DNA from 3 places in the Serratia ureilytica genome. Region 2 is predicted to be linked to each of the others. Evidence: riboswitches for the same ligand, from Rfam matches in the RefSeq annotation. Region 2 holds a riboswitch; each other region holds the start of a gene.
What was found. A riboswitch is a leader RNA that binds a small molecule or an ion and turns the genes downstream of it on or off. The one in region 2 is predicted to bind thiamine pyrophosphate.
Positions count from the first base shown of each region.

Region 1: another riboswitch for thiamine pyrophosphate. It lies ahead of thiB (thiamine ABC transporter substrate binding subunit); the one in region 2 lies ahead of J0X03_RS08075 (TenA family protein).
Region 3: another riboswitch for thiamine pyrophosphate. It lies ahead of thiC (phosphomethylpyrimidine synthase ThiC); the one in region 2 lies ahead of J0X03_RS08075 (TenA family protein).

Region 1 is NZ_CP071320.1:4,322,294-4,332,593, reverse strand. Features, by position in the region: gene J0X03_RS20535 (DedA family protein) at 1-301, shown strand, start outside; gene ilvN (acetolactate synthase small subunit) at 331-624, opposite strand; gene ilvB (acetolactate synthase large subunit) at 628-2,322, opposite strand; gene ivbL (ilvB operon leader peptide IvbL) at 2,434-2,547, opposite strand; gene thiQ (thiamine ABC transporter ATP-binding protein ThiQ) at 2,636-3,340, opposite strand; gene thiP (thiamine/thiamine pyrophosphate ABC transporter permease ThiP) at 3,327-4,934, opposite strand; gene thiB (thiamine ABC transporter substrate binding subunit) at 4,910-5,896, opposite strand; TPP riboswitch at 5,954-6,072, opposite strand; gene sgrR (HTH-type transcriptional regulator SgrR) at 6,110-7,771, opposite strand; gene sgrT (glucose uptake inhibitor SgrT) at 7,862-8,035, shown strand; gene J0X03_RS20490 (sugar efflux transporter) at 8,192-9,388, shown strand; gene J0X03_RS20485 (DASS family sodium-coupled anion symporter) at 9,533-10,300, shown strand, end outside.
Region 2 is NZ_CP071320.1:1,735,160-1,745,459, forward strand. Features, by position in the region: gene nac (nitrogen assimilation transcriptional regulator NAC) at 1-66, shown strand, start outside; gene J0X03_RS08045 (AMP nucleosidase) at 103-1,566, opposite strand; gene opgB (phosphatidylglycerol--membrane-oligosaccharide glycerophosphotransferase) at 1,706-4,009, opposite strand; gene J0X03_RS08055 (transporter substrate-binding domain-containing protein) at 4,295-5,035, shown strand; gene J0X03_RS08060 (ABC transporter substrate-binding protein) at 5,036-5,971, opposite strand; gene J0X03_RS08065 (ABC transporter permease) at 6,007-6,774, opposite strand; gene J0X03_RS08070 (ABC transporter ATP-binding protein) at 6,771-7,511, opposite strand; gene J0X03_RS08075 (TenA family protein) at 7,508-8,191, opposite strand; TPP riboswitch at 8,254-8,356, opposite strand; gene J0X03_RS08080 (LLM class flavin-dependent oxidoreductase) at 8,506-9,528, shown strand; gene J0X03_RS08085 (SDR family NAD(P)-dependent oxidoreductase) at 9,541-10,275, shown strand.
Region 3 is NZ_CP071320.1:4,758,446-4,768,745, forward strand. Features, by position in the region: gene purH (bifunctional phosphoribosylaminoimidazolecarboxamide formyltransferase/IMP cyclohydrolase) at 1-117, shown strand, start outside; gene purD (phosphoribosylamine--glycine ligase) at 166-1,449, shown strand; gene J0X03_RS22525 (DUF1481 domain-containing protein) at 1,499-2,170, opposite strand; gene hupA (nucleoid-associated protein HU-alpha) at 2,207-2,479, opposite strand; gene J0X03_RS22535 (YjaG family protein) at 2,669-3,259, opposite strand; gene nfi (deoxyribonuclease V) at 3,308-3,994, opposite strand; gene hemE (uroporphyrinogen decarboxylase) at 4,004-5,068, opposite strand; gene nudC (NAD(+) diphosphatase) at 5,107-5,874, opposite strand; gene J0X03_RS22555 (Rsd/AlgQ family anti-sigma factor) at 5,976-6,479, shown strand; TPP riboswitch at 6,519-6,643, shown strand; gene thiC (phosphomethylpyrimidine synthase ThiC) at 6,758-8,701, shown strand; gene thiE (thiamine phosphate synthase) at 8,694-9,344, shown strand; gene J0X03_RS22570 (HesA/MoeB/ThiF family protein) at 9,337-10,086, shown strand; gene thiS (sulfur carrier protein ThiS) at 10,083-10,283, shown strand; gene J0X03_RS22580 (thiazole synthase) at 10,285-10,300, shown strand, end outside.

The sequences.
Region 1 (10,300 bases), 2.5 Mb from region 2:
CATTCTGGCGGGGGTGGCGATCGATATCCCCGCCGACGCCAACAGCGCGACGTTCAAGTGGCTGTTGCTCGCGGCGGCGCTGCTGGTCTGGCTGGCGGTGTGGCTGAGCTGGCGCTGGTGGCGCGAGGGCAAGCGCAACGCCGATCGGCTGAGCCGGTGGCTGACGCCGCTGCGGCTGCGCGTGGTGTGCGCCGTGAGTTGGCTGGCGGCGCTGTCGGTCGGTTATCTGCTGAGCCAGCAGCCGCTGATGCCGGTGTATCGGCACCTGTTGTGGCAGGTGCTGTCCGGGCAATCATCATAATGGATAGGGGGCGTCAGCCCCCGTTCGCCTTACAGGAAGAACGCTTCCAGCTGTTCAAATACCCGCACGTCTTCGCTGTGGCGCTTCACCCGCAGCACGTCTTCCAGCTTTTCCACCTGGCTTATCATTTGTTCCAGCCGCTGATCGTCGGCGACCAATAGCCAAATGCGGCTCTGTTGGCCGTCTTTCAACGGCAGACACAGAATGCCTTCGACGTTGAACGCGCGGCGGGCGAACAGCCCGCAAACGTGCGACATCACGCCGGGATGGTTGCGCACCGCCAGCTCCAGGATCACCTGTGGTTTATCTTGTGGTTGCAGCATGGCTTATTCTCCAATCATGTCGATGTTGGCGGCGCCCGGCGGCACCATCGGGAACACTTTTTCGTTGATATCGATCAGCGCGTGGATCAGGCAGGGACCCGGGCGCTGGATCGCCTCAGCCAGTGCCGCCTGAGGATCTTCCGCGGCGTTCAGATCGCAGGTATCCAGCCCGAATCCGGCGGCGATTTTCAGGAAGTCGGTACGCTTCGGATAGGCGGCGGCGAAGATGCGCTGTTGGTAGAACAGGGTTTGCTGTTGGTGCACCAGCCCCAGCGCCTGGTTGTTCATCAAAATGATTTTCACGTCCAGATCGTGCTCGACCGCGGTGGCCATTTCCTGAATGTTCATCATCAGGCTGCCGTCGCCGGAGAAGCACAGCACTTTACGTTCGGGCTCCGCCAACGCCGCGCCGATCGCCGCCGGCAGACCGAAGCCCATGGTGCCCAGGCCGCCCGACGTCAGCCACTGGCGCGGCCGGCTCAGCGGATAGGCCTGCGCTACCCACATCTGATGCTGACCCACGTCGGTGGTGATGATGGCGCTGTCGTCCACGCAGCGCGCGGCGGCCAGCACCAGGCCGTAATGGCTCAGCGGATCGTCGGCGTTCGGCATGTTGAACGGGAATTCGCGCTTCAGATCGTTGACGGTGTTCAGCCACGCGCTGCGCGGCTGCGTGTCGATCTGCGGCAGCAGCTGTTGCAGCACCTGGCCGACGTCGGCATGGATCGCCACGTTGGCCTGTTTGACCTTGCCCAGCTCGGCGCGGTCGATATCCACATGAATGATGGCGGCGTTAGGGCAGAACTGCTCGGTTTTGCCGATCGCCCGATCGTCGAAGCGCGCGCCCAGCACGATCAGCAGATCGGCCTCCTGCAGAATGAAGTTGGTGCTGCGCGCGGCGTGCATGCCCAGCATGCCCAGCGACAGCGGGTGTTCCACCGGCATCGCGCCCAGCGCCATCAGCGTCATGGTGGTGGGCAGACCGGCGCGCTCGGCCAGCTCCAGCGCCTGCCGGTGAGCGTCGGCGCAGATGATGCCGCCGCCCAGGTAGAGGATGGGGCGTTTCGCCTGATTGATCATCGCGGCGGCCTGCGAAACCAGCGCCGGATCGAAGCTCGGGGCGGCGTCCGGCACGGCGATCGGCGGCAGCTCTTCCAGGGTGATGGTGGCGGTCTGCACGTCTTTCGGCACATCGATCCAGACCGGGCCGGGACGGCCGGACTCGGCGATGCGGAACGCGTCGCCAATCACCTGCGGCAGCTCGCGGATATCGCGCACCAGATGGTTGTGCTTGGTGATCGGGATGGAAATGCCGTAGGTGTCCACTTCCTGGAAGGCGTCGGTGCCGATCATTGAGGAAGGCACCTGCCCGGTGATGCACACCAGCGGAATGGAGTCGAGCTTGGCGTCGGCGATGGCGGTGACCAGGTTGGTGGCGCCCGGCCCGCTGGAGGCGATGCACACCGCCGCTTTGCCGTTGGCGCGCGCCATGCCTTGCGCCATAAAGCCCGCGCCCTGTTCGTGGCGCGCCAGCACGTGGTGAATGCGGGTGCTTTGGCTCAGCGCGTCATACAGCGGCAGCGCGGCGCCGCCAGGGATGCCGGCGACGGTGGTGATGCCCTGACGCTCCAGCAGATGAACGATCAATTGTGCGCCGGTGAAACTGGTGCCCGGTTGAGGCGTGCCCGAAGTTGCCATGTTCCTGTCCTTTCTCAAGGCCGGTGAGCTTTTCTGGGCAGGGTGCTAAAACAAGAAACCCCGCCCGGTTTGCGCCGGCGGGGTTTTGGAATCGATGCGTTGATTCGGACCCTACGGCGCATTGCCGACGACCACCACCACACGCACGACGACCACCGCGGCTGGTAGCGCGGTAACTAGTAGGGTCGAAGTCAGCGAGGATGCGATCACAGGGAACCTTATCATCAGTAAAAAAAGTCAGGTTTTTATAAAAACACAGGCGCAAAATTCGCACAACAGGTTTATTGGCGCAGCATAAAAAACGCGCGTCAGATCACGCTTTACCCGAAATGCCCAGCACGCGCGCTTCCGGTGCGCTGCCGTCCAGCAGGGCCTGCGTCGGGCCGTCGTAGTAGATGCGGCCGTCGACCACCAGCAGCGTGCGCGGCGCGATGCGCGCGGCGTCGTCGAGGTTGTGCGACACCATCAGCAGCGTCAGGTCGCGCTGTTCGCACACCGTCTGCAGCAGCTGCAGCATCTCGTTGCGCAGCGCCGGATCGAGCGCCGAGAAGGGTTCGTCGAGCAGCAGGATCGGCCGCCGGCGAATCAAACAGCGCGCCAGCGCGGCGCGCTGACGCTGACCGCCGGAAAGCTGCGCCGGCAGGCGATCCAGGTGTTCTTCCAGGCCGACCTGACGGGCGATGTGCTCTCGCTGTTGACGTTGCTGCGCAGTCAAGCGCAGACCGGGATCCAACCCCAACCCGATGTTCTGCGCCACCGTCAGGTGCGCGAACAGGTTGTTTTCCTGAAACAGCATCGACACCGGCCGTTTGGCCGGCGGCGTGGCGGTGTGGTCTTCGCCGTTCAGCAGCAGCCGGCCGCTGGCCGCCGGTAGAAAACCGGCGATCAGGCTCAGCAGGGTGCTTTTACCGGCGCCGCTGGGGCCGAGCACCGCGACGCGCTCGCCCGGCTGGATGCGCAGATCAAAGCGCATCGGCAGGTGTTCATACAGATAGGTCAGTTTTTCAAGCGTCAGCATGGCGGCCCGGTAAGCGTTCAATCAGGGTAAACAGCAGGAAGCACAGCAGCAGCAACAGCAGCGCGGTCACCGCCCCGTCCTGGCTGCGGTAGGCGCCAATCTGCTGATACAGGTAAAAAGGCAGGGTACGGAAATGCTCGTTGCCAAACAAGGCGACCACGCCGAAATCGCCGATCGACAGCACGCAGGCGAAGGCCAGCGCCTGCGCCAGCGGGCGGCGCAGGGCGCGCAGTTCAATCAGCCGCAGCCGTCGCCAGCCGCGGATATCCAGCGACAGGCACAGCGGGTTGTAACGTTCGGCGAGGTCGCGCATCGGGTTCTCCAACACCTTCAGCGCATAGGGCACCGCCATCAGCGCATTGGTGAGGATCACCAGCGCATAGGGCGACTGCGGCAACCCGATCGTATCGTTCAGCAGCAGGAAGAACCCGGTGGCCAGCACGATGCCCGGCATCGCCAGGATCACCATGCCGCTCAGCTCCAGCGCTTGGCCGCCGCGCAGCTGCTGCCGCAGTTTCAGCTCGCGGCTGCTCCACAGCAGCATCATCGTGAGCGCCACGCACAGCGCTCCGGCGCCAAGGGCGATGCGCAGCGACGTGAACAGCGCCTGCCACAGCACCGGCTGGCGCAGCACGCTGATGATAGCCTGATTGGCGCCGTCGGCGATCACCGCCAGCAGAGGCGGCAGCAGCAGCAACAGCGCGGCGGCGATCAGCAGAAAATCGCTGATGCGCCGCCACAGGCTGTCTTCCGGGTTGCGCCAGCGCTGGGCGTGGGTATGCCCTACCGGCAATGCCTGGCTCAGGCGTTGGCTGATCAGCACCAGCCCCAGACAACAGCCCAGTTGGATCAGCGCCAGCAGGGCGGCGCGGCCCAGATCGTAGTCGTAACTCAACGCCTGGTAGATCGCCAGCTCGATGGTGGTGGCCTGCGGCCCGCCGCCCAGTGACAGCACGGTGGCGAAGCTGGCGAAGCACAGCATGAAGATCAGCGCGCCGCTCGGCAGGATTTGGCGGCGCAGCGCCGGCCATTCGACGAAGCGGAACTGCTGCCAGCCGTTCATGCCCAGCTGGGCGGCCAGCTGGCGCTGTTCCACCGGAATATTCTCCAGCGCCTGCAGCAACAGGCGGGTAGCCAGCGGCAGGTTAAAGAACAGGTGCGCCAGCAGAATGCCCTGCAGCCCGTAGGGCGAGAAATCATACTCGACGCCCAGCCAGCCGCACAGCGTCGCCAGCCAGCCCTGGCGCCCATAGACGCTGAGCAGGCCGAACACCGCCACCAGCACCGGCAGCACCAGCGTCATGGCGCACAGTCGCAGCAGCAACTGCCGGCCGGGGAAACGGCGGCGATAGAGCGCGCGCGCCAGCAGAATGGCGGGCAGCACCGAAATCAGCGCCGACAGCAGCGCCTGCAGGAAAGTGAAGCGCACCACGTGCCACAGGTAGCTGTCCTGCCACAGGCCGCGCCAGCCGCTGTCCGGCGAGTGACGCCACAGCGAGCCCATCGCCAGCGCGGCGACCAGCAGGATCATGCCGGCGGCCAGCAGCCCCGGCCAGAGCCAGCGGGGGATCAGCGGCTGACGGCGGTTTGCCATGCCCGGATCCAGCCGCCGCGTTGTGTGGCCACCTCTTCGGCGCTGTATTGCAGCGCGGTATGCGGCACGTTCATCTGTTCAAAGCCGACGGGCAGCGGGGTGTTGATCACCGGGTACATCCAGTTGCCGGTCGGGATGGTGTTCTGGAATGCCGGCGTCACCATGAACTGCATGAAACGCTCCGCCAGCTCAGGCTGTTTGGCGGCCTTCAGTTTGCCGGCCACTTCCACCTGCAGGTAGTGGCCTTCGCTGAACGTGGCGGCGGCGTAGCGGTCTTTTTTCTCGGCGATCAGATGATAGGCGGGGGAGGTGGTGTAGCTGAGCACCAGATCGCCTTCGCCTTTCAGGAACAGGCCGTAGGCTTCGCTCCAGCCTTTGGTGACGGTCACGGTCTTTTTCGCCAGCTGCTGCCAGGCGGCCGGCGCCTTGTCGCCATACACTTTTTGCATCCACAGCAGCAGGCCGAGGCCCGGCGTGCTGGTGCGCGGATCTTCGTAGATCACCTTCCAGTCACGATCGCTGCTGACCAGCTCCTGCAGGCTTTTCGGCGGGTTCTTCAGTTTTTCCTTGTCGTAGACGAAGGCGAAATACCCGTAGTCGTAAGGCACGAAGGTCGCGTCCTGCCAGCCGCCCGGCACCGTCAGTTTGGCGGTGTCCACGCCGCTCGGCGCGAACAGGCCGGTTTGCTGCGCCGCCTGCAGCAGGTTGTTGTCCAGCCCCAGCACCACGTCGGCGGCGCTGTTCTTGCCTTCCATGCGCAGGCGGTTCAGCAGTGAGACGCCGTCTTCCAGCGCCACGAACTTCAGCTCACAGTCGCACTCGGCTTCGAAGGCTTTTTTCACCGCCGGGCCTGGGCCCCAGTCGGCGGCGAAGGAATCGTAGGTGTAAACCGTCAGCGTCGGCTTGGCGAACACCGGCGCGGCGCACAGCAGCAATAAGCAGGGCAGATATTTTTTGACCACGTTGCACTCCTGAAAAATAAGGGGGCAAGGGCATCTGAGGGGGCGAGGCGGCGTCGCCGGTTCGCTGGGCTCAAATCCCTCCGCCGGTATTGACCGGATCAGGTTCGACGGGTGTGCTCTCAGCGGAAAATCGGGCTTATCACGCGGCCCGACTCTCCGCACCCCGTTGAGACGGCGCTATTGTAAAGATTAACCGACTTGGGCGAAAGGCGCTTATGCCTCCGGCGGGGCAAACCAGGCGGATTTGAAGTCGAACCAGCCGAGGGTGTTCATTCGCACGCCGCGCATGCTGCGCTGGCCGTGCAACTGCAGCCAGTGGTGGAACAGCGGATGCAGTTGGTGATTGCTGACCAGGCGCTGGCAGAACTCTGCCAGCGGCAGACGGTTGGCGCGCCACAGCGCCGCATCCTGCGCCAGGTCCTCGCTCATGCAATGCTGCATCAGCGGCAGCTCGTACAGCGTGGCGAACAGCGAAAACTCCAGCGGTAGATAGAAGTTGGCGCTGCCGAGCCACAGATCGCTGCGCGCGTCGCCCTGGTGCCAGGTCGCGTAATCCACGCTTTGCACGATCAGGCGGATGCCGTGCTGCGCCAGCAGCGGCTCGATCGCCTGGCGGATGGCGTGGAACTCCGAATGCTCATTGAAGTGAGTCAGCGTCAGTTCGGTCAGCCCCGCCGGTTTGGGCTGCTGCGCCAGCGCGCGGTTGTGGTGCCAGCGCGGCAGCAGGCCGTACGCCGGCGACCAATAGCGCTGGTAGAGCGGCCCGGCGTGGCTCAGCAGCGAAATGGGGTTGATCAATTCGCACAGCCAGCTGCGCATGGCGGGATCGGCCGCCAAGGGAGAGCGCTGATCGAACAGCAGGAAGTAGCAGCCTTCTTCCAGCCGGCTTTCCAGCTCGCTGTTGCCGGTTTCATCGCCCTGCAGCTGTACGCCGGAGTGCACCAGTTCTTCGGAGAACTCCGGCAGCACCCAGATGTTGACCTCATCGATCAGCGCCCGGTAGCCGAAATAGTCATCGAAGGCGTGGATCTTCATCTGGCTGGGAAGGTTGCGCACCACGCGGTAGGGGCCGGTGCCGATCGGATGGCGGGTGAAGTCCGGCAGATCGCGCCATTCGCGCGGCAGGATCATGGCGTGCACGCTGCCCAGCAGCCAGGGTAACCAGTGGTCGGGGCTGCGCAGATGCACGTCGACAACGAACGGCGTCGGCGAGGTGACGCTTTCGATATGCGAGAACAGCGGTTGCGAGGTCAGACGCGAAAGCGAGCTGATGACGTCCGCCATCTCCAGCTCGCGGCCATGATGAAAATGGATCGCCGGGCGCAGGTAAAACCGCCAGTGCAGCGGCGTCAGCGCCTGCCAATGGTGGGACAGATCGGATTCGAGTTCCCCGTTTTCCTCATTTATGCGCGTCAGGCCGTTGAAGATCTGACGCGCCAAATGGGTCTCGGAACGCCGCAGCGCCGAGCCGGGCAGCAGGTTGTACAACTGCCGATAGTAGAGCACCCGCAGGATATGTTTCCCCTGACGGAAGCTGCGCCCCAGCTGCGACAGCAGCATTTGGCGCACCACGTTTTTGTCGCCCACCAGCTGCACCAACTGATCGATGCGATCCTGCTCCAGCAGCTCCTCGGCCCGCTGTTGCTGCAGCGCCAGGCCGGTGTAATGAAAGGTTAGCCGCGAACGCTTGCCGCGTCCCGACTCCGCCTGCCAGGTGAGCCAGCCCTCCCGCTGCATAGCGCTCAACAGGGAGCGTACGTGGCGCCGCGAGCAGCTCAGCGCCTCCGCCAGTGCCTGCAGCGTGGTGTCGGTGGTTTCACCGTGGCAGCGCTGCCACAGACGGATGAACTGCTGCTGCAATCTGGACGTGGACATAAAAGAGGAACACTCCTGTCTCAACTCGTCAATTTTTCTTTCCCTATATTACGCCGATAATTTTCATCAATGAAAGGGGAGGGCGTAATCATGAAAGCTTTCTTATCCAAATCGTTCTATCAGCGCTATTTCAGCGCGGTGCGTCGGCAGCACGCTGACTGGCTGAACGTGGTGCCCGAGCAGGCGCGGCTGGCAATATTGGCGCACCTGACGCAATGGGATATCAAAGAGATGAGCGACAAGCAGTATCGCGAGCACCTGTAAGGCGCTGCGGCATAAAAGTTTCTGAGTAATGGTGCTGTTTCACCAGCCAGTGGGTCGCCCCACTGGTTTTTTTATTTGCGGTTAGAGCGATGGACTTGCATTTTCCTCGCCGTGACCTAAGGTTTTTGCTTCTGCTTTGGGATCAGGGAAGAGGATATGGAACGCCTGAGACGGTTATCACTGCGCATCAACCCCATCTTTGCCGCCTTCCTGCTGATCGCTTTTCTCTCCGGCATCGCCGGCGCGTTGCTGACGCCGACGCTCAGCCTGTTTCTGACCACCGAAGTTAAGGTGCGGCCGCTGTGGGTCGGGTTGTTTTACACCGCCAACGCGGTGGCCGGCATCGTCGTCAGCTTCCTGCTGGCTAAACGTTCCGACACCCGCGGCGATCGGCGCAGGCTGATCCTGCTGTGCTGCCTGATGGCGGTCGGCAACTGCCTGCTGTTCGCTTTCAACCGCGACTACCTGACGCTGATCACCGCCGGGGTGTTGATGTCCGCCGTTGCCAACACCGCCATGCCGCAGATCTTCGCGCTGGCGCGGGAATACGCCGACAGCGAGGCGCGTGAAGTGGTGATGTTCAGTTCGGTGATGCGCGCCCAGCTTTCGCTGGCGTGGGTTATCGGCCCGCCGCTGTCGTTTGCGCTGGCGCTGAATTACGGCTTTACCGTGATGTTCCTGATCGCCGCCGCCACCTTCGCCATCTGCGTGCTGCTGGTCGGGTTCATGCTGCCTTCGGTGCCGCGCGCGGCGGACGGCGACGGGCTGCGGGACGGTGCTTCCGCGCCGATTGCGCCCGCCAGCGCCTGGCGCAATCGCGACGTGCGTCTGCTGTTTATCGCCTCGATGCTGATGTGGACCTGCAACACCATGTATATCATCGACATGCCGCTGTATATTACCGCCGATCTCGGCCTGCCTGAGGGGCTGGCCGGGGTGCTGATGGGCACCGCTGCCGGGCTGGAGATCCCGGCGATGCTGCTGGCCGGTTACTACGTCAAACGTTTCGGCAAGCGCAACATGATGCTGCTGGCGGTGGCGGCGGGCGTGCTGTTTTACCTCGGGCTGACGGTGCTGGCGACCAAGCCGACCCTGATCGCGTTGCAACTGCTCAACGCGGTGTTTATCGGCATCGTCGCCGGTATCGGCATGCTCTATTTTCAAGATTTGATGCCGGGCCGACCGGGCGCCGCCACCACGCTGTTCACCAACAGCATTTCGACCGGGGTGATCCTGGCCGGGGTGCTGCAGGGCGCGCTGGTGGAGAACCTCGGTCATGGCTCGGTGTATTGGATGGCGGCGCTGCTGGCGCTGGCGGCGCTCTGGATGAGCGCCAAAGTGCGTGAAGTGTGAGGTCAAACGACGGCATTCTTGATGCAAGTCATTGAGAAGGCTGAAGCGGACGCCCAAGCTGAAGGCATATGGAGCGCGATCGTTGCGTCCACGCCCGTCTCGCTATTGAGATGCCGCCTTGTTGTTTAGAACAGTGGGAACGTTATGGATAAACTCACACCGCTCAAACCGCTTCCTTCCCTGTGCGCCCTTGCCGCCACGCTGATCATCTGGTTCCTCATTCCCGTGCCGGAGGGCGTTGCGCCCAACGCCTGGCAGCTGCTGGCGCTGTTTATCGGCACCATCATCGCCATCATCGGCAAGGCGATGCCGATCGGCGCGGTCTCGGTGATTGCCATCGCCCTGGTGGCGGTGACCGGCGTCACCAACCCCGGCAAGCCGGGCGCCGCGCTGGACGACGCGCTCAGCGGTTTTTCCAACCAGCTGATCTGGCTGATCGGCTTTTCTATCATGATCTCCCTCAGCCTGAACAAAACCGGGCTGGGCGCGCGCATCGGCTACTACTTTATCTCGCTGTTCGGTAAAAAAACGCTCGGCATCGCCTATGCATTGACGTTGGCGGAAACCACCCTGGCGCCGGTGACGCCGAGCAACACCGCGCGCGGCGGCGGCATCATTCACCCGATCATGAAATCGATCGCCGACAGCTTTGGTTCCAAACCCGAGCTCAATACCTCCGGCAAGATCGGCCGCTATCTGTCGCTGGTGAACTACAACATTAACCCGGTCACCTCGGCGATGTTTATCACCGCCACGGCGCCTAACCCGCTGATTGTCAGCCTGATCGCCAAAGGCACCCACGGCAGCTTCGAACTGTCCTGGTCGATGTGGGCGATTGCCGCCCTGGTGCCGGGGCTGTGTTCGCTGATCGTGATGCCGCTGGTCATTTATCTGCTGTACCCGCCGGAGGTG
Region 2 (10,300 bases):
GACCTGCTGCTGTCGATCGCCGGTGGCCGCAGCCAGGAGAAGCGCGCGCTGGCGCTGGTGCGTTGAGGAAAAAACGGCCCGCCGCAGCGGGCCTGAGCACCGTTATCGGAACGGCGGTTCGTTGAAGGTGCGCAGCTTGCGTGAGTGCAGGCGATCGCCCTCGGCGCGCAACAGATCGATGGCGCAGATGCCGATCTGCAGGTGTTCTGAGATTGCCCCTTCATAGAAGCGGTTGGCCTGGCCCGGCAGTTTTATTTCACCGTGCAGCGGTTTGTCGGAGACGCACAGCAGCGTGCCGTACGGCACCCGGAAGCGGTAACCCTGAGCGGCGATGGTGGCGCTCTCCATGTCGACCGCCACCGCGCGGCTGAGGTTGAAGCGGCGCGCCGAAGCGGAGTAACGCAGCTCCCAGTTGCGATCGTCGGTGGTGACCACGGTGCCGGTGCGCAAACGCTGTTTGACCTCTTCACCGGGCATGCCGCTGACCATCTTGGTGGCGTCGTACAGGGCGCGCTGCACCTCGGCGATGCTCGGGATCGGGATATCCGGCGGCAGCACCGCATCCAGCACGTGATCGTCGCGCAGATAGGCGTGGGCCAGCACGTAATCGCCGATCTTCTGGCTTTCGCGCAGGCCGCCGCAGTGGCCGATCATCAGCCAGGCGCTCGGGCGCAGCACCGCCAGGTGATCGCAGATGGTTTTGGCGTTGGACGGGCCGACGCCGATGTTGATCAGCGTGATCCCTTGGCCGGTGCGCGAGATCAGGTGATAGGCCGGCATCTGGTGGTTTTTCCACGCCAGATCGGACACCGCCTGTTCGGGCGCGCTGGTTTCCGGCGTGATGTAGGTGCCGCCGGCGCTGGAGAGCGCGATGTACGGGCTGGCCGGATCGGCGATCTGCGCGCAGGCCCAGCGCACGAACTCGTCCACATAGCGGGTGTAGTTGGTGAACAGCACGAACGGCTGGAAATGCTCCACCGGGGTGCCGGTGTAGTGCCGCAGACGCGCCAGCGAGAAATCCGCGCGCAGCGCATCGAAATGCGACAGCGGGAAATGGTTGTCGGTGGTGTGATACAGGCCGTCGGCGGTCTCGTCACCGATCTGCGCCAGCTCGGTGGTGGGGAAATGCTGCGCGATACCGGCGCTCATTGAGCGATCGAGTGCCAGGCTGGAGCCGTCGATCACATAAGGGAACGGGATCTCCTGCTGCGACGGCGCCACTTCGATATGGGCGGCGTAGTCGTGTTCCAGCATCGCCAGCTGTTCGGCCAGATAGTGGCGGAACAGCTGCGGCCGGGTCACGGTGGTGCTGTAGCTGCCGGGATGGGTAAAGCGGCCGAAGGCGCGGGTTTTGTTCGGGCCGGACTGCTGCCCGTCCCAGCTGACGCGCAGCTCGGGATACACGAACAGCCCGGCGGCGCGCGCCTGCGGGTCCGGCAGGGTGCCGTGGCTGATAAAGTCACTGACCGCCTGCCGCAGCGCGTCTACCGCGGCGTCATACAAGGCTTCCAGTTGATCGAGTGCCTGATCGGCGCTGAGGCCGCTGCGAGGTGGGGCATAGCTCATACTTTCTCCTTCGATGTCCCGGCTCTGGGGCGGGATTGGCGGCGTTTCACCGTCACAGGTTAGCCGAAGCAGGGCGTAAAAGCTTGGTCGAAATGACGGGCACGGCAAAGAAATTACCGCGCCCGTGAAGGCGGGGGGATCAGGAGGCGGGAGCGGCCGCTTCGACCTTCAGCGATACCAGGCCGATGCCCAGCTTCTTCGGCGTGAAGCCGCCGCTGGCGCTCTCTTTCGGCTCGGTCGGTGCCGGCGGGGTAATGCTGATCTTCTGCGCGCCACGCGGGTTGTCGAAACGCAGGGTGACGGTGCTGTCCTGCTCGCCGAGCGACACGAAGCGCTCTTCGTCGCCGACGCGCACCGAAATCGGTTCGCCGACGTTGTTGCCGTAGGCGCGGGCGCGCAGCACCAGATCGAAGCTTTTCGGCAGCGGATCGACATAATCGATGTCGACCGCCGGCGCCAGGTTGGCGTCGGACCAGCGGCCCCACTCCTCGACGGCGGAGACGCCGGTAATGGCTTTCACCTGTTCCGGCATGCCGGGCAGCATGAACTCGATGGCGTCCGCCCGGTACTTCATCGCCGCGTCGTCCACCTGCAGGCGGGCGACGGCGTTTTGGTAATCGGCGACGCTGTCCGCCGCCGGGCCGGTAAAGTTCACCTTGCCACGAAAGCGCTCGCCGCTGGCCCGCACGATCTGCGGCGGCGAGGCCAGGGTGCCGGAGGCCACGCAGATGTCGGTGCTCAGCGCCAGCTGCGGCGCCCAGACCCGGCCGATCTCGTAGCATTTATCGACCCAGACGAATTTCTCCCCCGCCCCCAGCCCGGCCAGCTGCTTGCGCAGCGGGGTGGAGAGGTAGACGTTGAACATCGGTTCGATGCGGTTGTCGCCCACCCGCAGAATGAACGGCACCTTGTAGGTGACGCCGGAGAAGCTGAAGCTGCGCTGGCGCGTGTCCACGCTGTAGTCGCTGATGCGGTTCGGCAGGCCCCACTGATTGATCACCGCCGGTTTCCAGCCGTTGATTTTCTCTTCGATATTCAGGAACACCGTAGACAGCGACGGCGCCGACAGGCTGCTGCGGCCGAGGCCGATATAGTTGTCACCGCCCATCACGTCCAGCACCGTGGCGCCGTTATCCAGCGTGCTGCGTTTCTCGTTGCGCTGCTCCGCCTGCGGCCGGGTGCCGTCGATGATAAAGAACAGGTTGCGGCGCTTCTGTTTGGTCAGGATGTCGTAGGCGGTGTTGTTCATCGCCAGATGATCGGAGGACACCACGATCACGGTGTTGCTGAAATAGGGCGAGCGTTTGATTTTGTCGATCAGCGCGGCGATGTGTTGCTGGCTGCAGGCCACCGCGCTCAGCGAGCGGTTTTCCTTGTTCTGCCAGGCGTAGCTTTTCTTGCTGCAGCCGGCGGAGATAAAACCGTCCGGGTGATGGGTATCGACGGTCAGGGTAAACAGCGAGAACGGCTGGCGCTGTTTGGACAGCTCGACGAACTTGCCGTACACCACGTCCAGCACGCTGTCGTCGTACCAGCCCCAGTCGTTTTTGTAGCTCGGATCGGCGACCTGTTCGCGCAGCTCTTTGAAACCGTAAACGTGGTCGAAGCCGTGGGATTTCAGGAAGGTGTCTTTGCCGGCGAACGCCAGCTCGGCGCCCTGATAGAAAGAGTTGCTGTAGCCGGCGGCCTTCAGCACGTCGCCCAGGCAGACGTTCTCCGGGTAGAAGGTGGAGACCGCGCTGGAGGCGTTGCCGTCGAAGGGCGCGAACAGCGGAATGCCGCACTGTGAGGCGACCATGCCGGCGATGGTGTAGCCGGTGCCCGGCAATTGCTGGGTGTTGCTGAAATCGATGCTGTCTGCGCGCAGGGCGTTCAGCTCGTCGGCCAGGCCGGGAAACAGCTCGGTATCGAAGTAGGTGCGCTCCAGGCTCTCGGCATAGATGTACACCAGGTTCGGCCGTTTGCCCTGCACGGTCTTTTTCGGCGCCTTGTAGTAGGTGGTGAAATCGGCGGTATCGCCGACGATCTGGCTCTTGACCAGCAGCGAGATGTCCTGAAACGCCGGGGTGGTGCCGACCGAGAACAGCGCCAGCAGCACGGCGACGAGGCTGTAGGCCACGCTGCTGCCTTTGGCCTTGCGGCGCAGCAGGCTGCGGGCCAGCACCGCGAAGATAAGCCCCAGCGCCGCCAGCAGGCCGATGAACGGCAGCACGTATTTGCTGATGCCCGCGCCTTTGAGGCTGCTGGTGACGGTGTAGATCACCGCATCGGTGATGCCGTCGCCGGTGAAGTAGTTGCTGGCGATCAGAATGACGTTCAGCACCAGATAGCTGCCGAGCAGCGTCAGCAGAATGGCGAACCACCAGCGGTTGGCGGCGGCCCGGGTGCGATAAATCAAGATCGACGCCAAAAAAAGAACAAACGAAACGACTGCGAGAACCATCCGCCAAACCTTGTCTGATTGGAAAAAAACGTTGCTGCCCTGGTCTGCGCCGCCGACCGTGCCGCGGCGCGAAAAGTGAAGGGTATAGCCTATTGTCGGCGGCGGAACAACGCGCGATGTCCCGCTCCGGCCGACGGTCGGCGGCTATTGTACATTTTTATGACAATAGTGTGACGTTAATCACGTCGGCGGCGGCCGCGGCGGCGAAATCTTGCTGGTCGGAGGTTTCGCTCTACGCTTAATGAGCGCCACGACGGCGCGTCCATCAGCCATTCAGGAGGAAGTATGCAGACGATTTCCGCAGCGGTACTCGACGATCTGGCCCCGCAAGGCGTGTTGCGCGCGGCGATCAATCTCGGCAATCCGGTGCTGGCGCAGGCCGGGCCCGGCGGTAAACCGCAAGGCGCTTCGGTGGAGCTGGCCGCCGCGCTGGCTCGCGAACTGGACGTGGCGCTGGAGCTGGTGACCTATGACGCGGCCGGCAAGGTGTTCGCCGACCTGGACAGCGGCGCCTGGAACCTGGCGTTTATGGCCATCGAGCCGGTGCGCGCGGCGCAAATTGCCTTCAGCGAACCCTACGTGATCATTGAGGGGACTTACCTGGTGGCGAACGACGCGCCTTACTTTGAGGTGGCGCAGCTCGACAGGCCGGAGGTACGCATTGCGGTCGGCCAGGGCGCTGCGTACGATCTGTTTTTGTCGCGCACGCTGCAGCAGGCGCAGCTGGTGCGGGCGGCAACTTCCGCCGAGGCGATCGCGCTGTTTTTCGAACGCGGGCTGGAGGCGGCGGCCGGCGTGCGTCAACCGCTGCTGGCCGCCGCGGCCGCCCATCCCGGCTACCGAGTGCTGGACGGGCATTTCACCGCCATTCGCCAGGCGATGGCGGTGCCGCGGCAAAAAACGCAGGGCGCCGCCTACGTGAACGCGTTTATCGAACGCTGCAAGGCCAACGGGCTGGTGAAGGCGGCCTTGCAGCGCAGCGGCCAGGGCGAGGTGACGGTGGCGCCGCCGGCCGCCTCGGTGTGATCAGTCCAGCTCCACCGCGTACTGTTCCACCGGGGTGATTTTCTTGATCAGCTTGTTGTCGAACAGGAACTGTTCGTAAGCCTGGTAGCGTGCGCGATCCAGCTTGGCCGGATCGCGTGCGAACAGCGGCAGGCTGGCTTGCCACGCCTGTTTGTTCAGCTCGGTATTCAGCTCCGGGTGCGCCTTGGCGAACGCCAGCCAGGTGTCCTGCGGGTGCGCATGCAGGTAGTCGCTGCCTTTCTTCAGCGCGGCGAGGAACTTGCGAATTTTCGGCTCGTTCACCGCATCGCGGTGGGCGACGATGATCAGCTCGTCGTAGGCAGGCACGCCGTAATCTTCGACGTTGAACACCACCGGCGTCTTGCCCCGCAGCTTCAGCTCCAGCGCTTCGATGTTGCGGTAGCCGCCGATCACCGCATCGACCTGGCCCGCCAGCAGGGCGCTGGTCAGCTGGAAGTTGACGTTGATGAGCTTGATGTCCTGCGGCTTGAGGTGCTCGTGTTCGACCATGGTGGCCAGCGTCGCCTGTTCGATGCCGCTGACGGAGTAACCCACCGTTTTGCCCTTGAGATCCGCCGGCGACGTGATGTTTTTATCCAGCGCGATCACCGTATTCAGCGGCGTGTTGATCAGCGTGCCGACGCGCATCAGCGGCAGGCCCTGATCGGCGAAGAAATGCAGCTGCGGCTGATAGGTGATGGCGAGGTCGGCCTGTTTGGCGGCCACCAGCCGCGGCGGCAGCGCCGGATCGGACGGCGGCACGATCTTAACGTCCAGCCCTTCGGCCTTGAAGGCGCCGATCTGCTCGGCCACCATAATCGGCGCGTGATCGGGGTTGATGTACCAGTCGAGCACCAGCGTCAGCTTTTCGGCCGCGCCGGCCTGGCCGGTGATGGCGGCGCCGAGCAGCAGCCCGCAAACGGTTTGTTTGATCATGGTCGTTCCTTTATCCCTGGTTATGGTTGCAATCATCAGTCGTTTTCCGGCGCCCAGGCGATCAGGCGCCGCAGCAGCGCATCCACCGCAGCCCACAGCAGCACGGTCATCAGCACCAAAATAAACAGCGCGGCGAAGCAGACGTCGGTCTGCATGCGCGCGTTGGCGTTCAGCATCACGTAGCCCAGCCCTTCGGCCGAGCCGACCCATTCGCCGATAATGGCGCCGATCGGCGCGACGGCGGCGGCCATGCGCAGGCCGGAGCCGAAGGCCGGCAGCGCCGCCATCAGCCGCACGTGCCGCAGCTGCGCCCAACGCGAAGCGCGCATCGTGCGCGCCAGATCGAGATAGTCGTTGTTGACCCGGCGCAGCCCGTCGAAAAAGGCCGACACCACCGGGAAGAAGATCACCAGCACCGCCATCGCCACTTTGGCGCTCATGCCGAAGCCGAACCACAGCACCAGCAATGGGGCCAGGGCGAACACCGGTATCGCCTGGCTGGTGAGCACCAGCGGCATCAGCCAGCGCTGCAGGCGCGGCGAGAAGATCATGCACAGCGCCAGCGCCGCGCCGAGCAACACGCCCAGCACCAGCCCGCTGACGATCTCCGAAGCCGTGACCAGCGTGTGCCAGGCGAGATAGCCGCGTCCGTCCCACAGCGCCTGCGCCACCGCGCCCGGCGTGGGCAGCAGAAAGGCCGGAATGCCGCTTTGCGCCGCCAGCCACCACAGCAGCAGCAGGCCGATGAAGACCGTCAACCCACGCCGCAGACGGGTGAAGCCGCGCTCTTTGGCGATATTCATTGCGCTGCCCTCACCATTTGCAGCAGCAGCTCGGCCTGGCTTTTCAGCAGGTCGGCGTCATCCGGCGCGCGCGGCGGTTGCCCGCTGATGCGGTGGGTATCGTCGAGGCCCAGCGGCCAAGGCGACAGCACCAGCAGCCGGTGGCTCAGGCGGCAAGCCTCCATCGGATCGTGGGTGATCAGCAGCACGGTGTTTTGCGCCAGCAGCTCGGCGGCCAGGCTCTGGATCTCGGCGCGGGTAATGGCGTCCAGCGCGGAAAAGGGTTCGTCCATCAGCACGATTGGCTGGCGTTCGTAGAGCGTGCGGGCGATGGCGGCGCGCTGGCGCATGCCGCCGGACAGCGCGGCGGGCAGGCTGCGGCTATGCGCGGCCAGGCCTACGCGCTCGAGCAGGTGCGCCGTCCACGCCCGATCCGGCGCTTCGCCGCGCAGCCGCGAGCCGAGGGCGACATTGTCTTCGACGCTCAGCCACGGATAGAGCAGGTCTTTTTGCCCCATGTAGGCGATGCGCCCGGCGATCGGCAGGCCGTCGCTGCCGCTCACCGTGCCCGAGCTGGCCTGCGCCAGCCCGGCGATGATCTTCAGCAGGCTGGTTTTGCCGGCGCCGCTGGCGCCGAGCAGGGAGACGAAGCTGCCGCCGGCGATGTCGAAGCTCAGCCGCTCAAAGATCGTCTGTTGACCGAAGCGCAGAGTGAGATCCCGCACCTGGATGCCGGGCGGGAGGCGCGGGGAGGTCATGAGGCGTTCAGCCCCATTTGCCAAAATGCCGCTTCCAGCTGAGTGGCGGTGGTGAAAATCTGCGCCAGCTCGGTAAAGCGGCTTTGTGCGCCGCGCTGGTGGCCGACGGTTTCCAGCAGTTCGATGGCGGCGTGCACGCCGGCCAGATAGCCCTCGTCGCCGTAGTTGCGGATCCAGGAGGCGTAAGGATTGCCCTCCATTTGGGTGGCGGGATCGTGCAGCAGCCGCAGGCCGATTTCGGCATAACCGGCCACGCAGGGCAGCAGGCCGGCCAGCAGATCGAGGGCGTCGCCGGCATGGCCGATGTCCAGCACGTAGCGAGTGTAGTTCATGGTTTCCGCCGCCTCCGGCTGGGCGGCGATCTGCGCTTCGTTCAGCCCCCATTCGGCGCAGTAGGCCACGTGCAGCGGCAGTTCGGCGACGATGCCGTTGAGCGAGGCGGTGGCGGCGCGCATCTCCGGCAGGGTGCGCAGCTTGCTGACCAGCAGCGCGTAGGCGCGGGCGAAGTGCAGCAGGAACAGATAGTCCTGCGTCAGGTAGCGGCGAAAAGCGCGTTCAGGCAGGGTGCCGGCGGCCAGCTGCTGCAGAAACGGGTGATCGACGTAATTTTGCCAGTGGCTGCCGGCCTGTTGGCGCAGCCGGCCGTAAAGACCGCTTTCGAACAGGGTGGTGATGGACATGGGACCTCCTTGAGTCAGTGGAGATCCGGGCACGCTGAGGTATGAACAGGCAACGGGTGATCGCGCGGTTGCCTAACCGTCCCTTCGCTGGCATGACCCAGATCAGGTTCAAAGGGTTCGGCTTGCGCCATCTCAGCCCGTAACAGGACACCCCTCGGAGCTGCCTGTTATACGACATTTGTTTTTTGATTACAATCGCCGGGCGGCGCGGCGGCAATCGGTTCGTTTAGTGCGATCGGGGGCGATTTTGCTGGCGCAAAGCGCGCGATTTTTGTCACTGTAGGCCCATGTTTTGCCTTTGAGGACGATGCCCGATGAAAAAGATTGGTTTTCTCTCGTTTGGCCACTGGACGCCTTCCGCCCAGTCCGGTACCCGTTCCGCGGCGGATGCGCTGCTGCAGTCCATCGATTTGGCGGTCGCCGCCGAAGATCTGGGGGCGGACGGCGCCTATTTTCGCGTGCACCACTTCGCACGCCAGCTGGGGTCGCCGTTCCCGCTGTTGGCCGCCATTGGCGCCAAAACCCAACGCATCGAGATCGGCACCGGCGTGATCGACATGCGTTATGAAAATCCGCTGTACATGGTGGAAGACGCTGGCGCGGCGGATCTGATCGCCGGCGGGCGGCTGCAGCTCGGCATCAGCCGTGGCTCGCCGGAACAGGTGATCGACGGCTGGCGCTATTTTGGCTATGCCCCGGCCGACGGCGAGACCGACGCGGACATGGCCCGCCGCCATACCGAAGTGTTCCTGGAAGCGCTGCGCGGCGAAGGGTTCGCCGAACCCAATCCGCAGCCGATGTTCCCGAATCCGCCCGGGCTGCTGCGGCCAGAGCCGTTTTCCGCCGGGCTGCGCGATCGCATCTGGTGGGGCGCCGGTTCGAACGCCACCGCCGTCTGGGCGGCGAAGCTCGGCATGCACCTGCAAAGCTCGACGCTCAAGAACGACGAGACCGGCGAACCCTTCCACATCCAGCAGGCCAAGCAGATCCGCGCCTACCGCGCCGCCTGGCAAGAGGCCGGCCACGCGCATGAGCCACGGGTTTCCGTGAGCCGCAGCATCTTCGCGCTGGTGGATCAGCGGGATCGCAACTACTTCGGCGGCGGTGGCAAGGAGGGCGATCAGCTCGGATATATCGACGCGCAGACCCGGGCGATCTTCGGCCGCAGCTATGCCGCCGAGCCGGACGTGTTGATCGAGCAGCTGGCGCAGGACGAGGCCATCGCCGAAGCAGATACGCTGCTGCTGACCGTGCCTAACCAGCTGGGCGTGGATTACAACGCCCACGTGATCGAATCGATTTTAACCCATGTCGCGCCGGCGCTCGGCTGGCGCTAAACGGAGGATGGCATGTCACGCATTTTCATTACCGGTTCGGTGGACGGGCTGGGCCGCGCCGCCGCGCAAACGCTGTTGGACGAAGGGCATCAGGTGATTCTGCATGCGCGCGCACCCGGCCGTCTGGACGCGGTGCGCGATCTGCTGGATCGCGGTGCACAGGCGGCGATCGGCGATTTGTCCGATGTGCAGCAGACTCGGCAGCTTGCCGAGCAGGTCAATCGCCTCGGCCGTCCGGACGCGGTGATCCACAACGCCGGCATGTTCACCGGGCCGCAGGTGATGCCGGTGAACGTCATAGCGCCCTACCTGCTGACGGCCCTGATCGAACGCCCCACGCGTATCGTCTACCTGAGCAGCAGTATGCACTTTGACGGCGTGGCGGAGCTGAACGGCGTAGATTGGCTTGGCGGCGCCGCCGGTTCTTATTCGGACAGCAAGCTGTTCGTCACCACGCTGGCCGCCGCCGTGGCGCGCCTGTGGCCCGACGTCATCAGCAGCGCGGTCGATCCCGGCTGGGTGCCGACCAAAATGGGCGGCGCGGACGCGCCCGACGATCTGGCGCTGGGGCATGTGACGCAGGCATGGCTGGTGAGCAGCGATGAACCTCAGGCCCTGGCGTCCGGCGGCTATTGGCATCATCAGCAGCGGTTCGAGCCTCACGCGGCGGTACACGACGAGGCGTTTCAAACGGCGCTGCTGGCGCAATTGGCGCGCGCCGGCGGGGTGACTCTGCCACAGATTTAAATGACTATTCCTTCCAGGCCCGTCG
Region 3 (10,300 bases), 2.1 Mb from region 2:
GGCATCACCTGCGTGATCCAGCCTGGCGGCTCGATCCGCGACGACGAAGTAATCGCCGCCGCCAACGAACACGGCATCGCGATGATCTTCACCGACATGCGTCATTTCCGCCATTAATTCCTTTTGCCGCGTGCGCTCCGGCGCACGCCATTCGTGGAGCCCCTGATGAACATTTTGATTATCGGCAACGGCGGGCGCGAACACGCGCTGGCCTGGAAAGCCGCCCAGTCTCCGCTGGCGGATAAAGTCTACGTTGCGCCGGGCAATGCCGGTACCGCGCTGGAAGCCAATCTGGAGAACGTGGCGATCGCCGCCACCGATATCCCCGCCCTGGTCGCTTTCGCCCAGAGCCATGACATCGGTCTGACCATCGTCGGGCCGGAAGCCCCGCTGGTGATTGGCGTGGTCGACGCCTTCCAGGCCGCCGGTCTGAAAATCTTCGGCCCGACGCAGGCCGCCGCGCAGCTCGAAGGCTCCAAAGCTTTCACTAAGGATTTCCTGGCGCGCCACCGCATCCCGACCGCCGAATATGAAAACTTCACCGACGTGGAGCCGGCGCTGGCCTACGTGCGCAGCAAAGGCGCGCCGATCGTCATCAAGGCCGATGGCCTGGCGGCCGGTAAAGGCGTGATCGTCGCGATGACGCTGCAGGAAGCGGAAGAGGCGGTGCGCGACATGTTGGCCGGCAACGCCTTCGGCGACGCCGGTCATCGCATCGTGGTGGAAGAGTTCCTTGACGGTGAAGAGGCCAGCTTCATCGTGATGGTCGACGGCGAGAACGTGGTGCCGATGGCCACCAGCCAGGACCACAAGCGCGTCGGCGACGGCGACACCGGCCCGAACACCGGCGGCATGGGCGCCTATTCTCCCGCACCGGTAGTGACCGACGAAATCCACCGGCGCGCCATGGACCAGGTGATCTGGCCGACGGTGCGCGGCATGGCGGCGGAAGGCAACACCTACGTCGGCTTCCTTTACGCCGGCCTGATGATCGCCGCCGACGGCCAGCCGAAGGTGATCGAATTCAACTGTCGTTTCGGCGATCCGGAAACCCAGCCGATCATGCTGCGCCTGCGTTCCGATCTGGTGGAACTGTGCCTGGCGGGCGCCGAAGGTCGCCTGAACGAGAAAACCTCCGACTGGGACGAGCGCCCCGCGCTCGGCGTGGTGCTGGCGGCCGGCGGTTATCCGGGTGACTATCGCAACGGCGAGGTGATCCAGGGGCTGCCGCAACAGGAAAGCGCCGACGGTAAGGTCTTCCATGCCGGCACGCGCCTGCAGGGCGATGACGTCGTCACCAGCGGCGGTCGCGTTCTGTGCGTGACGGCGCTGGGCGACACCGTGGCGCAGGCGCAACAACGCGCCTATCAGCTGGCGGAAGGCATCCAGTGGCCGGGCAGCTTCTGCCGCAAAGATATCGGTTATCGCGCGATTGCGCGCGGCAAGTGATTCGACCTGATAAGGTCATGACAAGAGGCTCCGCAGCGCGGGGCCTTTTTTATAGCTGGTCTTCTTTCGGTTCCCAGCTGCAGAAGTCGTCGTTTGCTACCAGCAGCAGCTCGCTGCCTTCCGGCGCTTCCAACCAGGCGACGCTCACCGGCCGGCTGCTGCTGCGGGCGCGTTTTTCGATCCAGGCGATGGCGGAGGCATCCAACCCGGGTTTTAAGCGCTGCCCGTCGCAGGTTTGCACTTCGCCCTGCAACCAACGCCCCTGCAGCAATTTGACCTTGCCGGCGCGCAGCGCATTGCTGACTTCGAGGATACGTCGCGCCTGATATTGATACAGGGCGATTTCATCGCGGGTCAACGGTTCGCGGCGTGTCGCCAGCTGGCGCTGCATAAAGCTCACCGTGCCGTCGTCGGCAAAGCGCAGTTGAATGGAATCTCGATCGCCGTCGGCGTCGTTGCGTTTGATTTGGCGCAGCACGTCGCCCTGATAGGTGTACAGCGTGGTGATGGTACCCGGTCCGCGGTAGGGACTATAGACGCTGACCAGCACCTGCGGGCGATGTTGCTCATCGTCTTTACGCCACAGGCGTATCACGCCTTGATCGGCCACAAAGCCGCTGGCGGTAAAGCTGGGAATATCGGAATGGAAACTGCAGGCGCTCAGACCGAGGGCGATGCCGGCGGCCATGAGCACCCGACGAGTAAACAAAAGGGGCGCCATCGCCCCTCTGTTTAATCTTTTCACCGAGGCGCGGTCTTATTTAACAGCGTCTTTCAGTGCTTTGCCAGAAACGAACGCAGGCACGTTGGCTGCTGCGATTTTGATTTCTTTGCCAGTCTGTGGGTTGCGGCCAGTGCGCTCGCTACGATGGTTTACTTTGAAAGTACCGAAGCCAACCAATTGTACTGCATCACCTTCTTTCAGAGACTCAGTAATAGCAGCCAGGGTGGATTCCAGAGCCAGTTTAGCTTGTGCTTTGGAAAGGTCAGCCTTGTCCGCGATTACATCAATCAGTTGAGTCTTGTTCATAAGTTATCCTTACAGTGTGTTTATCGTTTGCAAAGCATCGAGTGCGACGGATATGCCGATTGACAGCACTCTCCTGCATACACGCACCGATAGCCACTTTTTTTACGCCCCCCAAATGTAGACCAGACAGGGTGCGGATGTGAAGCCTTAAGGCATGACAAATCAGGCGTTAAATCACGTTTTGTTGCCTTATTGCGCTAAATTTATCCCGATGTTGCTGACACCGGCCTCTCGCAGGTCGGATCGCAGCCCCTTGATCAGGTCTATATCGCGCTCTTCACAGGCGTCCAACAGGCGGAAAATTTCCCATTGAATGTCCCATTCTTCCTCTACCGCAGGCAAACTTCCCAACTCTTCGTCGGTCATTTCCCTACCGGCTTGAGTCATTTCCAACATCGCCACGGTGCGAATCGATGTTTCGCTGATGGCGATGGCGTGCTCCAGCGTCTCCCCGCCGAGCCGCGAATGGATCAGTTCCCCTAATGCGATACAGGCATCAATTGCCGGGTAAACGCCGTAAAGATCGTAATCTTCCGCCGACGGAATCGCCTCTTCCAACTTCTCGAGCTGGCTGTCGAAGTTGACCTTGGCGTCCTTCACCACCAGCGTTTCCCACACCAAATCCAGAATGCGGCGATAAATCGCCGGATCGCCGAACTCGGTCTGTTTGCAGAACATCTGGTAATTCGGGTACATACGCTCGCACAAACTGGCCATAAAGGTCAAATGTTGCCAAGCCTCGTGCCGTTCCAGACGTAAATGAATCGGGTTACGTAGCATGCTTTACTCTCTTACGCGTTATCTGCGGCGCAGTGTACCCGAAATCGCTCATGGCGACACCTCCGGATGCTGCTGTAACCAACGCTGAAACGCCGGACGGCGCGAAGCGATGGCGTCGGCCCAGCGGGTCGGCTCCGGCAAACGGTAGCCCGCCATACAGCGCTGCACCCACGCCAGCGCGCTGTCGGCGCCCACGCGGTGACCGGTAGAGATGAACAGCGGGTTGCAGCGCGCCTTGCTGCGCCATACCCAGCCCAGCTGTTCCCCCTTATCTTCCAACGGTGCCAGCGCGCCGACGGCGGCCTCCAGCGGCGCGAATTTGCCGCACAGGCGCTTCTTGGCCACGCCGATGGTCGGTACATCGACCAGCAGGCCGAAATGGCTGGCGACGCCGAGGCGCCGCGGATGTGAAATGCCATGCCCATCGACGAAGATCAGCCCCGGCTTTTGCCGCAGCTGTGCCCAGGCGGCCAACAGCGCCGGGTATTCGCGAAACGACAGGAAGCCCGGAATATAAGGCATGACGGTGGCGATGCGCGCCACCTGATATTCCACCAGCTCCAGCGACGGATAGCGCAGTATGGCGATAGCGGCACGCGTCACCGCCCCCTCCTGCTCGAAGCCCACGTCGGCGCCGGCGATGAAGGCCGGCGGTTCGGCCGGCAGATCGTCGTAGCGAATGACTTCAGCAGCGCGCCGCAGCTGTTCGGCGCGCAGGACCTGCATATCGGTCACATCGAATCCTTAACGGTGGTATTTCGCCGACTGCGCGTGCACCGCCTCGACGAAGGCGCCGGCGTGCTCAGGCGGCACATCCTGATGGATGCCGTGGCCCAGGTTGAACACATGACCGTTGCCGTGGCCAAAACCGGCCAGAATGGTCTCCACCTCTTCCGCGATGCGCGCCGGAGAAGCATAGAGCATCGACGGATCCATATTACCCTGCAGCGCCACTTTGTCGCCCACGCGCCGACGCGCGTCGGCGATATCGGTGGTCCAGTCCAGCCCCAGCGCATCGCAGCCGGTAGCGGCCATCGCCTCCAGCCACTGCCCGCCGCCTTTGGTAAACAGCGTCACCGGCACGCGGCGGCCGTCATTTTCACGCAGCAGGCCATCGACGATCTTGTGCATGTAGTGCAACGAGAACTCGCGGTAATCGCGCCCGGTCAGCACCCCGCCCCAGGTGTCGAACACCATCACCGACTGCGCGCCGGCCTTGATTTGGGCGTTGAGGTACAGGATCACGCTGTCCGCCAGCTTGTCCAGCAACAGGTGCAGCGTGGCCGGTTCGGCATACATCATTTTTTTCAGCTTGGTGAAGGCCTTGCTGCTCCCGCCTTCAACCATATAGGTAGCCAGCGTCCACGGGCTGCCGGAGAAGCCGATCAGCGGCACTTCGCCCTTCAGCTCGCGGCGGATGGTGCGCACCGCGTTCATCACATAGCCCAGCTCCACTTCCGGATCAAACGCCGGCAGTTTGTCGACGTCGGCACGGCAGGTGATAGGTGAGCTGAAACGCGGGCCTTCGCCGGCTTCAAAGTACAGGCCAAGCCCCATGGCGTCGGGAATGGTGAGAATGTCGGAGAACAGAATGGCGGCGTCCAGCGCATAGCGGCGCAGCGGCTGCAGCGTAACCTCACAGGCCAGCTCCGCGTTCTTGCACAGCGACATGAAATCACCGGCCTGGGCGCGGGTCGCCTTGTACTCCGGCAAATAACGACCGGCCTGGCGCATCATCCATACGGGGGTCACATCCACCGGCTGGCGCAACAGCGCGCACAGGTAGCGATCGTTCTTCAACTCAGTCATTTATGGGGCTCCCTTAATAATCTGCCGGCCATTGTACATTATTCTTCCCGGCACAGCGCCACGGTGTCCTCAATCAACCGGCGCGCCACGGTGCCGGGCGGCGGCAACAGCGGCAGTTGGTCGTAGCGATACCAGCCGGCGTTAAGCAGCTCCTTGGGATCGTGACGAAGGTCGCCCTGATGGTAATCGGCCATAAAGGCCATCATCAGCGAGTGTGGGAACGGCCAGGGTTGTGAAGTGACGTAGCGCAGGTTCTTGATTTCGATATTGCTCTCTTCCATCACTTCGCGCGCCACCGCCTGCTCCAGCGTTTCGCCCACTTCGACGAAACCGGCCAGCACCGTGTGGATACCGCCGCGATGGCGCACGTGCTGCGCCAGCAGGATCTGATCGTCGCGCCGAATGGCGACGATCACGCAGGGCGCAATCTGCGGGTAGTACCGTTCTTTGCAGTGGCCGCAGAGGCAGGCGCTTTCGGTGCGGCTGAGATGCATCTCATGGCCGCAGTAGCCGCAAAAGCGATGGGAGCGGTAGAAATCCGCCAGCTGCACGCCGCGCCCGGCAAGCTGGAACAGACCGCGATCCTGATCCAACAGCTGACGCACCGATCCCATCTCCCGCGGCATCGCCTGGCGCACCAGCCAGACCGGCGCGCCCTCCCACTCACCGATGATGCGCGCCATGTGGCCCTGCAGCCCGAGGACGGCGGCCGTTCCTGACGGCAATTCACCGTTCGGTAACCAAAGTTTGCTTTCATGGCTGACGATCCACCAGCCGTTTTCATTGCCCGTTAATGCAAGTTCCATATCGTTGTTGCACAACCTCAGCTTCACTGGCACTCTACAAATCGGCTTTGTTACATTTTAATAACTTACCGGTTACTTTTGTTACTTACACGGAGTCAAACATGCTCAACCGTTTGGAAAGGCTGACTCAGCGCGTTGGCGGTAGTAATGAATTAGTTGATCAATGGCTTCAGGCCCGCAAGCAGTTGCTGGTCGCCTACTGCACGCTGGTAGGCCTCAAACCGAATAAAGAAAAGCATACGCCGCTGAATGAAAAAGCGCTGGAGAACTTTTGCCATAACCTGGTGGATTACCTCTCAGCAGGGCATTTTCATATCTATGACAGAATTATCAAACAAGTGGAAGGCGCAGCCAGTCCGAAAATGTCGCTGGCGGTGAACATCTACCCCAAGCTATGGGCCAATACCGAACAGATCATGGCGTTCCACGATCGCTATACCGAAGTGGATATCGATCAGGAGGTCTGTCTGGAATTCCATCAGGCCTTGTCGGATATCGGCGAAACGCTGGCGGCGCGCTTTGCGCTGGAAGATAAGCTGATCCTGTTGGAAGCGGAGGCCGCGCAGCAACCGCTGCCGGACCAGGCGCTGGATCCGGCGCGTTAAAATTTTATAGTTTTTTTTCTTATCCCTCCTATACTGGGGGGCATCTTGTCGGAGTGCCTAGCGCCTGATTTGTTCATCGAATCAGCCAGGCTGAGACCGTTAATTCGGGATCCGCGGAACCTGATCGGGCTAATACCCGCGAAGGGAACAAGAGTAATCTATCGCCACAGGCACGGCCTTCCCTTTGCGGGCGTCCAGCCTTATCGGCCACCATCATTACTCCCTCCGAGCTCCAGACAAGCAACTTTCCCAACCCAACACACTGGTAGGAACTTGCTATGTCTAACGTTAATCCACCGCGCGCCCGTAAAGCGCAACGCGAAGCCGCCCAGCAGTTTATCGACACGCTGCAAGGCATGGCTTTCCCAAACTCACGCCGCATCTACCTGCAGGGCTCGCGCCGCGATATCCAGGTGCCGATGCGCGAAATTCAGCTCAGCCCGACCCTGGTCGGCGGCAGCAAAGATAGCCCGCAGTATGAACAGAACGAGGCGATCCCGGTATATGACACCGCAGGCCCATACGGCGATCCGCAGGCCGAGCTCGATGTGCACGCCGGCCTGGCCAAGCTGCGCGCCGGCTGGATCGACGCGCGCGGCGATACCGCGACCCTGAGCGGCGCCAGTTCCGGCTTCACCCAACAGCGTCTGGCGGACGAGGGGCTGGATCACCTGCGCTTCGAACATCTGCCGCTGCCGCGCAAGGCGTTGCCGGGCAAGTGCGTGACCCAACTGCACTATGCCCGCGCCGGCATCGTCACCCCGGAGATGGAGTTCATCGCCATCCGTGAAAACATGGGGCGCGAACGCATTCGCGGCGAGGTGCTGTGCCACCAGCATCCGGGCCAGGGCTGGGGCGCCAACCTGCCGGACAACATCACGCCGGAGTTCGTGCGCCAGGAAGTGGCCGCCGGCCGCGCCATCATTCCCGCCAACATCAATCACCCGGAGGCGGAGCCGATGATCATCGGCCGCAATTTCCTGGTGAAGGTGAACGCCAATATCGGCAACTCGGCGGTCACGTCGTCGATCGAAGAAGAGGTGGAGAAGCTGGTGTGGGCCACCCGCTGGGGCGCAGACACCGTGATGGATCTCTCCACCGGCCGCTACATTCACGAAACCCGCGAGTGGATCCTGCGCAACAGCCCGGTGCCCATCGGCACCGTGCCTATCTACCAGGCGCTGGAGAAGGTCAACGGCGTGGCGGAAAACCTCACCTGGGAGATGTTCCGCGATACGCTGCTGGAACAGGCTGAACAAGGGGTCGATTACTTCACCATCCACGCCGGCGTGCTGCTGCGCTACGTGCCGATGACCGCCAAACGCCTGACCGGCATCGTGTCGCGCGGCGGCTCGATCATGGCCAAATGGTGTCTGTCGCACCATCAGGAAAACTTCCTCTATCAGCACTTCCGTGAAATCTGCGAGATCTGCGCCGCCTACGACGTTTCGCTGTCGCTCGGCGACGGCCTGCGCCCCGGTTCGATTCAGGACGCCAACGACGAGGCCCAGTTCGCCGAGCTGCATACGCTGGGCGAGCTGACCAAAATCGCCTGGGAATACGACGTACAAGTGATGATTGAAGGCCCGGGCCACGTGCCGATGCAGATGATCCGCCGCAACATGACCGAAGAGCTGGAACATTGCCACGAAGCGCCGTTCTACACCCTTGGCCCGCTGACCACCGATATCGCCCCGGGCTATGACCATTTCACCTCCGGCATCGGCGCGGCGATGATTGGCTGGTTCGGCTGCGCCATGCTGTGTTACGTCACGCCGAAAGAGCACCTCGGCCTGCCGAATAAAGAGGACGTCAAACAGGGCCTGATCACCTACAAGATCGCCGCCCACGCCGCCGATCTGGCCAAAGGCCATCCGGGCGCGCAGATCCGCGATAACGCCATGTCCAAGGCGCGTTTCGAATTCCGCTGGGAAGATCAGTTCAATCTGGCGCTCGATCCGGCCACCGCGCGCGCCTATCACGACGAAACCCTGCCGCAGGAGTCCGGCAAGATCGCTCACTTCTGCTCGATGTGCGGACCGAAATTCTGCTCGATGAAGATTTCACAAGAGGTGCGCGACTACGCCGCCGCCCAAGAGGCCGCCAAACCGATCGAGGTGCAGCTGACCGGCATGGAAAAAATGTCCGCCGAGTTCCGCGCCCGCGGCAGCGAGCTGTATCACAGCGCCGGCAATCTGCAGGAGGAGACGAGCAATGACTGATATCACGACGCCCTTCCCGGCGACGCCCCACAAACTGGGGCTTTACCCGGTCGTCGACAGCGTGGAATGGATCGCTCGTCTGCTGGAGGCCAGCGTTACCACGATCCAGCTGCGCATCAAGGATCTGCCGGACGAGCAGGTCGAAGAGGATATCGCCGCCGCCATCGCGCTGGGCCGGCGTTATCAGGCGCGGCTGTTCATCAACGATTACTGGCGGCTGGCGATCAAGCACGGCGCCTACGGCGTGCATCTGGGCCAGGAAGATCTCGATACCACCGATCTGGCGGCCATTCACCGCGCCGGGCTGCGGCTCGGCGTTTCCACCCATGACGATGCCGAGCTGGCGCGCGCGCTGGCGGTGAAACCCTCCTACATCGCGCTGGGGCACATCTTCCCCACCCAGACCAAAGACATGCCTTCGGCGCCGCAGGGGCTGGCGGAGTTAAAACGCCACATCGCCGGTTTGGCGGATTACCCGACGGTGGCGATCGGCGGGATCAGTATCGATCGCGTACCGGCGGTGCTGGCGTGCGGCGTCGGCAGCGTGGCGGTGGTCAGCGCCATCACCCAGGCGCCGGACTGGCGCGCGGCGACGGCCGAACTGCTGCGGCTGATCGAAGGTAAGGAGCCGAACGATGCTTAACGATCGGGAGTTCCTGCGCTACAGCCGCCAGCTGCTGCTGGAGGATGTCGGCCCGGAAGGTCAGGAAAAACTCAAGCGCGCCACGGTGCTGATCGTCGGCCTGGGGGGGCTGGGGTCCCCGGCTTCGCTGTATCTGGCCGCCGCCGGGGTCGGCACGCTGCTGCTGGCCGACGACGACACGCTGCACGTCACCAACCTGCAGCGGCAAATCCTGTACCGCAGCGCCGATACCGCCACCGGCAAAGCGGCGCTGGCGCAACGCCATCTGCAGGCGTTGAACCCGTTGGTGGAGTCCATCCCGCTGGCGCAGCGGCTGCAAGGGCAAGCGCTGCGCGACGCGGTCGCCCGCGCCGATCTGGTGCTGGACTGCTGCGACAACATGGCGACCCGCCATGAGGTCAACGCCGCCTGCATCGCCGCCGCCAAGCCTCTGATCAGCGGCAGCGCAGTGGGTTTCAGCGGCCAGCTGCTGGTGCTCGAGCCGCCCTATGCGCACGGCTGCTACGCCTGCCTGTACCCGGAGCAGGAAGAACCGCAGCGCAACTGCCGCACCGCCGGGGTGCTCGGCCCGGTGGTGGGCGTGATCGGCACTCTGCAAGCGCTGGAGGCCATCAAGATGCTGGCCGGCCTTCCTTCCTCCCTCAGCGGCAAGCTGCGGCTGTTCGACGGCAAGCAGCAGAGCTGGAGCACGCTGCAGCTGAGCCGGGCCCGCGCCTGCCCGGTCTGCGGAGGCGCCGCATGAAGATCCGTCTGAACGACCAACCGCTGGAGCTGGCACAGCCGCTCAGCGTCGCCGCCCTGCTGACCCAGCTGGAACGCCACCAGCCGGGCACCGCGCTGGCGATCAACCAAACCATCATCCCACGCGCCGACTGGGCCGACCATCAGGTGCAGGACGGTGACGACATTTTGCTGTTTCAAGCGATCGCCGGAGGCTGACATGCTGAAAATCGCCG